4 regions of the Paenarthrobacter sp. JL.01a genome follow, and region 1 is predicted to be linked to each of the others. Evidence: riboswitches for the same ligand, from Rfam matches in the RefSeq annotation. Region 1 holds a riboswitch; each other region holds the start of a gene.

Region 1 (2,193 bases):
CGGCAATCCCATTCCCGGGCTCGAAGCCCTGGGCGGCCTGACCGGCCAGCAATTCCCAAGGATCGACGTCAACCTCCTCCAGGCCATGGACAGTTACGCTTCGGATTCGCGCGTGGTCATCACCCGGCTGGCCGAGCCTATCCAGGTTGAGCCGGAACTGCTGACCCAGTTGGACGAGGGCGGGATCCGGCCGGGAGCGCCGGTATCCCTCGAACGCGTGGGCGAGTACATCTCGGTACGCGTGCCCGGCATCGAGGGCGCACTGGAGCTTCCGCCGGAAGTTGCAGCGCACGTCTTCGTCTCCCTCAACTGACCGACCGCCCTCCGGGGTCGGAAATTCACGTGTCAAACCTCACTTCTGCGTTGCCCGCGCGCGTGTGACCTGCACTTTTTCGGAAAGAGTGATAAGGGGCCGCCGCTGCGGTCGCGTTTTCTGTTGATAACGAATTTATTACCGAGGGCCTTAATCCCCTATAGTTATCTACTAGCGCTGATACCAAAGCGCTACCTGATCCGGAGCCGAGCTCTGCCAGCGGATTGGGTGAACCACCACCACTGGCAGAGGCGGGGGAACCACAAGCGGCTGTCTAAAGAAGCAGCCTTGGGGTGAAGTCCGCAGCAGAAGTGCCCACTAACGCAAGTCCCTTTTGGGATACCTGTGTGCCGTGAGTGCTTCGTGCGGACCGGGTCTTTGAACTCTCTGACCCGAATCCGACAGCTAACTTCGCAGGCTTTTGAGAGAGGAACAGAGTTTGACATCGCAGAACGTCAGGGGCCGCCGTCGTGCGTCCGGCCCCGCTACTGAGCTGCGGCCAGCCCGCGTCGTAACGGAGATCCGGCCCCGCGACACCGAACGTCAGGTGCGCCGCCGTAAGAGCCCGATGCGCCAGGTTGCCGACTTCGCCGCAGCAAGTGGCGTCGGGCAGAAGGCCGGAGTTGCGCTTGCCGCCACCGGCCTGGTCCTGACTGTCGGGCTGCCGGCTACCAGCCCCGTCATGGCCACCTCGGAATCGGGCCAGACCGAATCCGCCCTCGCCGTTGGCGGCCCCGTAGGAAGCCAGCCCGAGGTTTCCGCGGCAGCATCGGCCAAAATCGACTTCAGCCGTGCAGCTGTTGCCACCGCCGCCGACCCCGATGGAAAGCTGAAGCAACTGCTCAGCGCACAGTCCGCCGGCAGCATCCAGCGGTCCTCCTCCCTGGGAACCCTGGGCAGCCCCCTTGACTCCTTGGTCACGGCGTCGCCTTTCGGTTACCGCGTCAGCCCCCTGACCGGCGGAACCGGCGACTTCCACCGCGGCCAGGACTTCGTCGCCCAGTGCGGCACTGCCGTGCACGCGGCTGCGGCCGGCAAAGTGACCTTCGCCGGATGGCATGAGTACGGCGGAGGCAACCGCGTGGTCGTGGACCACGGAAACGGCCTTGAGACCACGTACAACCACCTGTCTTCGTTCAACGTCCAAGTGGGCCAGACGGTCAACCGCGGCGACACCGTTGCCCTCAGTGGCACCACAGGCGCCTCCACCGGCTGCCACCTCCACTTCGAGGTCCAGGTCAACGGCGAAGTCGTCGACCCCATGGGCTGGCTCTAAGCCAGTTGATGGTCCTCTCTCGCATTGATGACACGTCTCGTGACCTGAATGTGACATTCGCTTTCAATTGTTATAACCTTCAGAGCGCATCGGCTTTTTAGGGGGCCGATGCACTTGAGTGGATTGCCTAGCTCTGCCACCACTCGAGGTCCGTTCGCAAAATTCGTCTGGCAGGGGCGGGGGAACCACTTTTGGTCTTCGCATGAAGGCCTTGGGGTTAAGTCGCAAAGCTTCCCAGGAAGCAGCGCGGCCGGATGACTCCCATCCGAATCCGACAGCTCACCTCGCAGGCATTGGGAGAGGCTACCTACGTGTCATCACGCACTACCCCTGCGCGCCACCGCGCTGAAACGGTTCGTTCGAACCCGTTGAACACTCTTTCGAAGGCTGTTTCGTCAAACGCCGGTACCGTAGGCCGCCAGGCCGCCGTGCTGGCAGCAGCCTCAGGCCTCGTCCTCACCGTCGGACTGCCGGCCAACGCCGCCGGCACCGATGTCACCACCTCGGAAGTTTCCAGCACCCAGCAGCTGGCTGCCACCGCAGTTGTCACCGCAGAGCCCACAGCCACCGTTTCCTTCGAGAGCCCGGTCGTGGCCACCAAGGA
Region 2 (2,193 bases), 640 kb from region 1:
TGGGGGCTTCGGACCATTCCCCTAGTCTGTAAGGAAGCCAACACTAGGAGAAACCGCCCCATGCGTACCATCCGCCCGCTTCTGGCCGCCGTCGTCGCCGCCTTTGCCTTCGCCTCCGCCCTGCTGTTTTCCGCGGCACCGGCGTCCGCGCACGACGTCGCGGAATCCACGGCGCCGGCGAACGGTGCCACCGTGGCTGAAGTTCCGGCGTCGGTCTCCATTACGTTCAACAACCGGCCCCTGGCCATCGGTTCGGGCGTCACTGTAACCGCCGGCGGTGAAAACTGGGCTGACGGACCCGTGGAAATCATCGACAGCCAGGCGGTGCAGAAGCTTCGCGCGGGCGCCCCTGCGGGGGAGTACACCGTGGTTTGGCGCGTCGTCAGCTCCGATTCGCACCCCATCGAAGGCACCTTCAAGTTCACGGCCACCGCTGGAAGCACGACGGCGGCCAGCGGCTCCGCAGCGGCCTCACCTTCCGGATCGGCGACGTCGGCCACGGTCCCGTCCGTGGGTTCGGCACCTCCGGGAACCGGCAGCAGCGCTCCCGCGGCTGACGCGTCCCAGCCTTTCCCATGGAGCATCGTTGTGATCGCAGCAGTGGCAGTTGGGCTCGTGATCTTCCTTGCTGTGACAGCACGGAAGAAACTTGCTGCTTCCGATGACTCGGAAGGCCCCGCATCCGCGGAATGACGGGCTTTTCTACATAGCTGCGAATATCTCGGTTCGGTCACTGCGACACGCCAAGGCAACGGTTCCCGTTACTTAAATGTGACTTCGCAGCGATCATCGCGTACGGTGGTACCTGTGCCTGTTCCACGTAGCAGGCACTTCCGGCCTGATTGCCTAGCTCTGCCGCAGTCCGGAATCCGTTCGCAGACAAACCTACGGCAGAGACGGGGAACCCAATTTGGGCCGCTTACGAGCGCGCCTTGGGGTGAAGTCACGAAGCTTCCGCTCAGCGGGAGATAGTGGCCGGGTGACTCCCATCCGAATCCGACAGCTAACCTCGCAGGCATCGGGAGAGGCTCTTTCATGTCTTCACGCATTCTTCGCGGCCGTCGTAAGGCGGACAGCGTACGTCCTAATCCGTTCATCTCCATCTCCAAGGCAGTTGCCAGCAACGCTTCCGGCGCTGGCCGCCAGGCAGCCGTTATCGCAGCAGCTTCCGGACTCGTGCTGACCGGCTCCGTAGCTGCCCACGCAGCCGAGGCTCCGGCCCAGCGTGACTCCAGCCCTGCCACGGTCGCCGAGACCGCATCCGAGGCTCCGACCCAGGTTGTAACCGCCCTTTCGACGGCGACCATCAACTTCGAGCGTCCCGCAGTTGCTTCTGTTGCGGCTCCGGTCATCGAAAAGCCGGCTCCGGTCGTTGAGGCCCCCGCTCCCAAGACCGCTACCGTCGCTGCTGCTGCGGCTCCTGTCGCCGCCCAGGCTGCAGTTGCTGCTCCGGCCGCTGTTGCTCCTGCTGCCGCTCCGGTAGCTGCGGCTCCTGCCGCTGGTGGCGTCAACGCTGCCATGGTTGCCTCGGCTTACGCCCAGATCGGCATCATGCAGGACTGCACCGCCATGGTTGAGCGGGCCCTCGGCTCCGCAGGCATCCCTGTTGGCGACCTGGCACCCATGCAGTTCATGAACTACGGCAAGGTTGTCAGTGACCCCCAGCCGGGCGACATGATCGTCCAGTCGGGCCACGTTGCCATCTACATCGGCAACGGCCAGGCCATCAGCGGTGGCATCAACGGCAACCAGACGGGCATCCACCCGATCAGCTGGCTGACCGCGACGGGTCCCATCACCTACGTACGCGCTGGCGCATAAGCCTCACGCATCAACGCAAAGGCCGGTGTCTTCCGAAGATTGATTCTTCGAGGACACCGGCCTTTGGGCTTTAAGTATGGGTTTGCAGCGCCTGCGCAGCTAGGCAATGGCGATGCCAGGGCCGCCGGGCAGTGCAACCTTTGAGGAGATTGCCTGGCCAACCGCCTTGGCCTGCCGGAGCACTTCCTTGGGCGTCGGCGTGATGAGTTCTCCCACGCCCACCAGATGCATGCCCACGGCGCGCATGGCGGACACGAGGTTCTGCCCCACGGCGATGCCCAGTTCGGCCAGCATCCGCCGCAGTTGGCTCTGCGCGCAACGCGTCACCACCACATGGTCCGCCAGGAGGATTCCATTGGCTGTGTGCACTGC
Region 3 (2,193 bases), 1.3 Mb from region 1:
GCCCCTCCGGCGTCGGAAAGTGGACGTGCGGCTGCTGCTGCAGTACCGGCCGTGCCACCCGGTGTGGACTGTGGTGCGGGGCAAACGGATGCTCATTGCAACACATCCCGGGCAGCGCTCAGGAGCGATTCCAAGGTGGATGCTTGCGGCTTCGGCGTGTTCGGGTTGCCGGTGGGCCGTGGCTTGGAGGTCTCCGTGGGCGTGGGTGTCGGCGTAGGAGTTGCTGTCGTGGTCGGAGTCGGGGTTGTAGTCGGCGTCGGCGTGGCTGGCGGAGTGGTGACCGTGTCCGACGGCACGTCGCTGGGAGCCGGCGCGGGCTGGGCCGGAGTCGTTCCGGGCGCAGGCGTCGAGGTCACGGGCGGTGCAGCAGCCGGGGCTGCCGCCGAAGGTACCCAAACCGGAGCGGCCAAGGAGACGTGCGGTGAGGGAACCGACGACGGCGAAACCGCCGCAGGTGCCTCCGGGACCGTTGCCGGCTGGCCGGCTTCGGACGAGGCTGAACCCGATGACGACGGGGACGACGCCGTGGTGTAGGACGTCCGTGGTGCCGGTGCGGCGGAGCCCGATTGGCGGTCAGCGTTGCCGCCGCTGGCTTGGTTTGTGGGTGCTTCCTGCCCGAAGAAGGGAAGATGCAGGGCCTGACCCACGGATCCTGCGGTCAGGGCGAGTCCCAGCGCGCCGGCAACAATTGCCATGCGCTGGCTCATGTGCTTCACGGACGCGGCTTTCCGCAGGACGGCTTGGGGTTCGCGGCCGAATGTCGAGGTCGCGCCGAGGCCCGCAGCGTTAAGAGGAGCTGGCGTCTTGGGTGCAGCGGCGGCGGCCGCGGGAATGGCCGCAGTGGCCGGATTTTCCTGCCGGACGATCGGGATGGCGGACGTTGAAGGGCCCGGCGTGGTTGAAGCGGGAGCTGCGGCCCGGGCGGCCTCGACAACCGGGATGGCCGCGGTCGCCGGTTCCGGGGGCACGGATTTCGCTGCCAGGGTTTCTGCCGGCTCAATCACGGCGCGGGCTGCCCGTTCCCGCTCAGCGGCGCGGGCGGCGGCGCGCGTGGTGGGAATCGCCGCAGTGGCGGGTTCCGGCGTCGTACTTTCTGTACCGGCGACCTGTCCGCTGGGTTGGGCCCGACGGCGTCCGGTTGGCTTGGTGCGCTCGCGTTCGAGTTGCGCGCGGCGCGTGTTATCCATGGTTGGGGACATGGTTGTGCCTCTCAACGCCTGCGAGGTTAGCTGTCGGGTTCGGACGAGGCCGTCCGGCCGCTGGTTGCGGCTTCACCCCAAGGGCTTGCGGAGAAAACAAGCCCGGAGAACTGTGGGTCCCCCGTCTCTGCCGCGGGTCTGGCGGATCCTGGATTGCGGCAGAGCCCGGCGTCAATCCAGAAGCGGCCCAGCGGAGATTCGGGTCGCCCTACGACCGTACAGTAGCCGGAAAGTAAAGTCACATTAATGTAACGGGCGGAACGTCCGCCCCTTCGAGAGGGCTCTACCGCTTAGGCTTCGGGGCCGGCCGAAGTCCGGAAGGCACTAGCCTTGGGCGCCTACTGGCCGGTAGACATGAGCTATGGACCTGCCTGTGATGCCGCCCGTTTCGCCCATGCTCGCCAAGTCTGTCCCGAACATCCCCGACGTTGGGCATTACGAGCCCAAGTGGGATGGGTTCCGGACCATCGTCTTCAAGGACGGGGACGAGATCATCCTGGGCAGCCGCAACGAAAAGCCCATGACGCGCTACTTCCCGGAGCTCGTTGAAGCCCTGAAGAGGAACCTTCCGGACAAGTGCGTGGTGGACGGCGAGATCATCCTGATCCAGGGCAACAGGCTGGAGTTCGAGGTGTTGCAGCAGCGGATCCATCCCGCGGACAGCCGGGTGCGGATGCTTGCGGAGAAGACGCCGGCGTCGTTGGTGGCGTTCGACCTTCTTGCCCTCGGCGAGGAGGATCTCACGGTAAAGCCCTTCGCAGAGCGACGCGCGGCCTTGGAGAAAGCCCTCGCCAACGCTGAGCCGCCGGTGTACGTCACGCCCGCGGTGACGGACCTGGAGCGGGCGAAGGAATGGTTCGTGCAGCTTGAGGGAGCAGGGCTCGACGGCGTGCTGTCCAAACCGCTCGACGGCACCTATCAGCCGAACAAGCGGGTGATGTTCAAGACCAAGCATGAGCGGACAGCCGACTGTGTCGTTGCCGGCTTCCGCTGG
Region 4 (2,193 bases), 310 kb from region 1:
AGGGCCCCCTGCACGCGAATAGGCGCCCCCTGCACGCGAAAAGCCGCCCCCGGAACGGGAGCGGCTTTTCGGGAAAGCTCTTGGCTTAGTACCAGTTGTTGGCCAGGTGGAAGGCCAGGGCAGCTGACGGGGAGCCGTAGCGTTCCTTGATGTAGTTCAGGCCCCACTTGATCTGGGTCTGGTAGTTGGTCTGCCAGTCGGCGCCGACAGAAGCCATCTTGCCGGCCGGAAGCGACTGGACAATACCGTACGCACCGCTGGAAGCGTTGGTGGCAGTGGTCCGCCAACCTGATTCCTTCTCCCACAGCGTGTTCAGTGCCGTCATCTCAGAGGCGCTCCAGCCGTAGCTGCCCAGGATGCTGGCGGCGTAGGCCTTGGCGGCAGCGGGGTCGTCAACAGCCTTGGGGGCGGCTGCGGCGGCGGCTGCTTCTGCGGCGGCGGCAGCAGCGGCGTCGGCGGCCTGCTTGGCGGCGGCGTCAGCGGCAGCCTTTTCTGCTGCTGCCTGGTCGGCGGCGGCCTTCTCAGCTGCTGCCTGCGCAGCGGCGGCCTGGTCGGCAGCTGCCTTGTCCGCAGCGGCCTTGTCAGCTGCAGCCTTATCGGCCGCTGCTTTGTCTGCCGCGGCATTGGCGGCGGCAGCCTTTTCGTCTGCAGCCTTCTTGGCAGCGGCGGCTTCTTCAGCGGCCTTGGCGTTGCTGGCCTCGACGGCGGTCTGCGTCTCAGCCACGCGGCTGGCCTCAGGAAGGTTGAGGGCGGCGTTGGCAGCGGTTCCGAGTGATGCAACACCCAGCGCGGCGGCGATGACGCCGGCTACAACGGGCATGCGCTTGCCGGACTTGCCCTCACGGGCGGCCTTTTTGAGGACGGTCTGCGACTTGGTCAACTGGGTGTCGTTCTGGTCGCGGTGACGCGCGGAAGGGCGCGTCTGATCGTTAAGTTCAGACATGTGTGATTACCTCTCAGCGCCTGCGGAGTTAGCTGTCGGGTTCGGATGAGGTCATCCGGCCGCGCGTTACGCTGCGGCTTCACCCCAAGGGCCGGCAAATGCCAGGCCCGGAGACTCTGGGTCCCCCGTCTCTGCCTCGGAGTAAGAACGGACTCCGGGATGTGGCAGAGCTCGGCGCATCCCGGATGCGGGCCATTTGGGGCGACCCACACTTTCGACGGTACAGGAGGTTCCGTCAGAAGTCACATTTAGGTAACAGAGATCACGACGCCGGTGAGTCGCCTTGCCGGGGCCGTTACCTTCAGTCGCTAGCGACGACGGGCAGCCGGACAGCGAATTCTGTCCGCCCCGGCTTGGACGTCACTTCCACGCTTCCGCCATGGGCCGTGACGATGGATTCGACTATCGACAGGCCCAAGCCGGACGTCCCCTCCGCCCCCGACCTTGCGGCATCTGCCCGGGCGAACCGGGAGAAAATCCTGCCCTGGAAATCTCCGGGAATGCCGGGCCCGTTGTCCGTTACGGTAACCACTGCGCTGCCGTCTGCCGAAAGCATCACCCCGGTGACCACCGTGGTTCCAGGATCTGTGTGTTTGCGGGCGTTCGAGAGCAGATTGGCCAATACCTGATGCAACTGCGTGGCATCTCCACGCACCGTGATCGGTTCGTCCGGCAACATCAGCTGCCAGATGTGGTCCGGGGCCATGACTTTCTCGTCACTCACGGTCTCGATCACCAACTGGGTCAGGTCCACGTCCGTGACCTTCAGCGGTTGGCCCTCGTCCAACCTTGCCAGCAACAGCAGATCCTCCACCAGCGTAGTCATGCGTTCGGACTGGCTTTGCACCCGGGCCAGGGACTTCCTGCCATCGTCCGTTAAGGTCTCGGTCATCCGCAGCAGCTCGGTGTAGCCGCGGATGGCCGTCAGCGGCGTCCGCAATTCATGCGAGGCGTCGGCAACGAACTGCCGCACTTTTGTCTCGCTCTCCTGACGGGCCTCCAGCGCGCTGGAGACGTTGTTCAGCATCTGGTTCAGGGCATGGCCCACGCTGCCCACTTCGGTGCCGGGATGGGAAGCCGACGGCGGTACACGCACCGCAAGTGCCACTTCACCGGCGTCGAGAGGCAGCCGCGAAACCTTGGTGGCGACATCGGACAGCTGCTCCAGGGGCCGCATGGTGCGACGGATAATCACGGTGCCTACGAGGCCGATCACCACCAGGCCGCCCAGTGACACCAGAACCATGGTC

The links. Region 1 has a riboswitch for cyclic di-AMP ahead of N5P29_RS05095 (M23 family metallopeptidase). Riboswitches for the same ligand answer to the same signal wherever they lie in the genome.
Region 2: another riboswitch for cyclic di-AMP. It lies ahead of N5P29_RS01975 (NlpC/P60 family protein); the one in region 1 lies ahead of N5P29_RS05095 (M23 family metallopeptidase).
Region 3: another riboswitch for cyclic di-AMP. It lies ahead of N5P29_RS19395 (hypothetical protein); the one in region 1 lies ahead of N5P29_RS05095 (M23 family metallopeptidase).
Region 4: another riboswitch for cyclic di-AMP. It lies ahead of N5P29_RS03565 (aggregation-promoting factor C-terminal-like domain-containing protein); the one in region 1 lies ahead of N5P29_RS05095 (M23 family metallopeptidase).

What each region holds. Positions count from the first base shown of each region.
Region 1 covers NZ_CP104877.1:1,033,114-1,035,306, forward strand. Annotated here, with positions in the region: gene N5P29_RS05090 (iron-dependent transcriptional repressor DtxR) at 1-313, shown strand, start outside; cyclic di-AMP (ydaO/yuaA leader) riboswitch at 508-748, shown strand; gene N5P29_RS05095 (M23 family metallopeptidase) at 753-1,589, shown strand; cyclic di-AMP (ydaO/yuaA leader) riboswitch at 1,728-1,896, shown strand; gene N5P29_RS05100 (C40 family peptidase) at 1,901-2,193, shown strand, end outside.
Region 2 covers NZ_CP104877.1:396,280-398,472, forward strand. Annotated here, with positions in the region: gene N5P29_RS01970 (copper resistance CopC family protein) at 61-693, shown strand; cyclic di-AMP (ydaO/yuaA leader) riboswitch at 844-1,032, shown strand; gene N5P29_RS01975 (NlpC/P60 family protein) at 1,036-1,821, shown strand; gene N5P29_RS01980 (NAD(P)/FAD-dependent oxidoreductase) at 1,921-2,193, opposite strand, start outside.
Region 3 covers NZ_CP104877.1:4,089,231-4,091,423, reverse strand. Annotated here, with positions in the region: gene N5P29_RS19395 (hypothetical protein) at 93-1,187, opposite strand; cyclic di-AMP (ydaO/yuaA leader) riboswitch at 1,203-1,353, opposite strand; gene N5P29_RS19390 (ATP-dependent DNA ligase) at 1,561-2,193, shown strand, end outside.
Region 4 covers NZ_CP104877.1:725,148-727,340, forward strand. Annotated here, with positions in the region: gene N5P29_RS03565 (aggregation-promoting factor C-terminal-like domain-containing protein) at 86-943, opposite strand; cyclic di-AMP (ydaO/yuaA leader) riboswitch at 947-1,130, opposite strand; gene N5P29_RS03570 (sensor histidine kinase) at 1,245-2,193, opposite strand, start outside.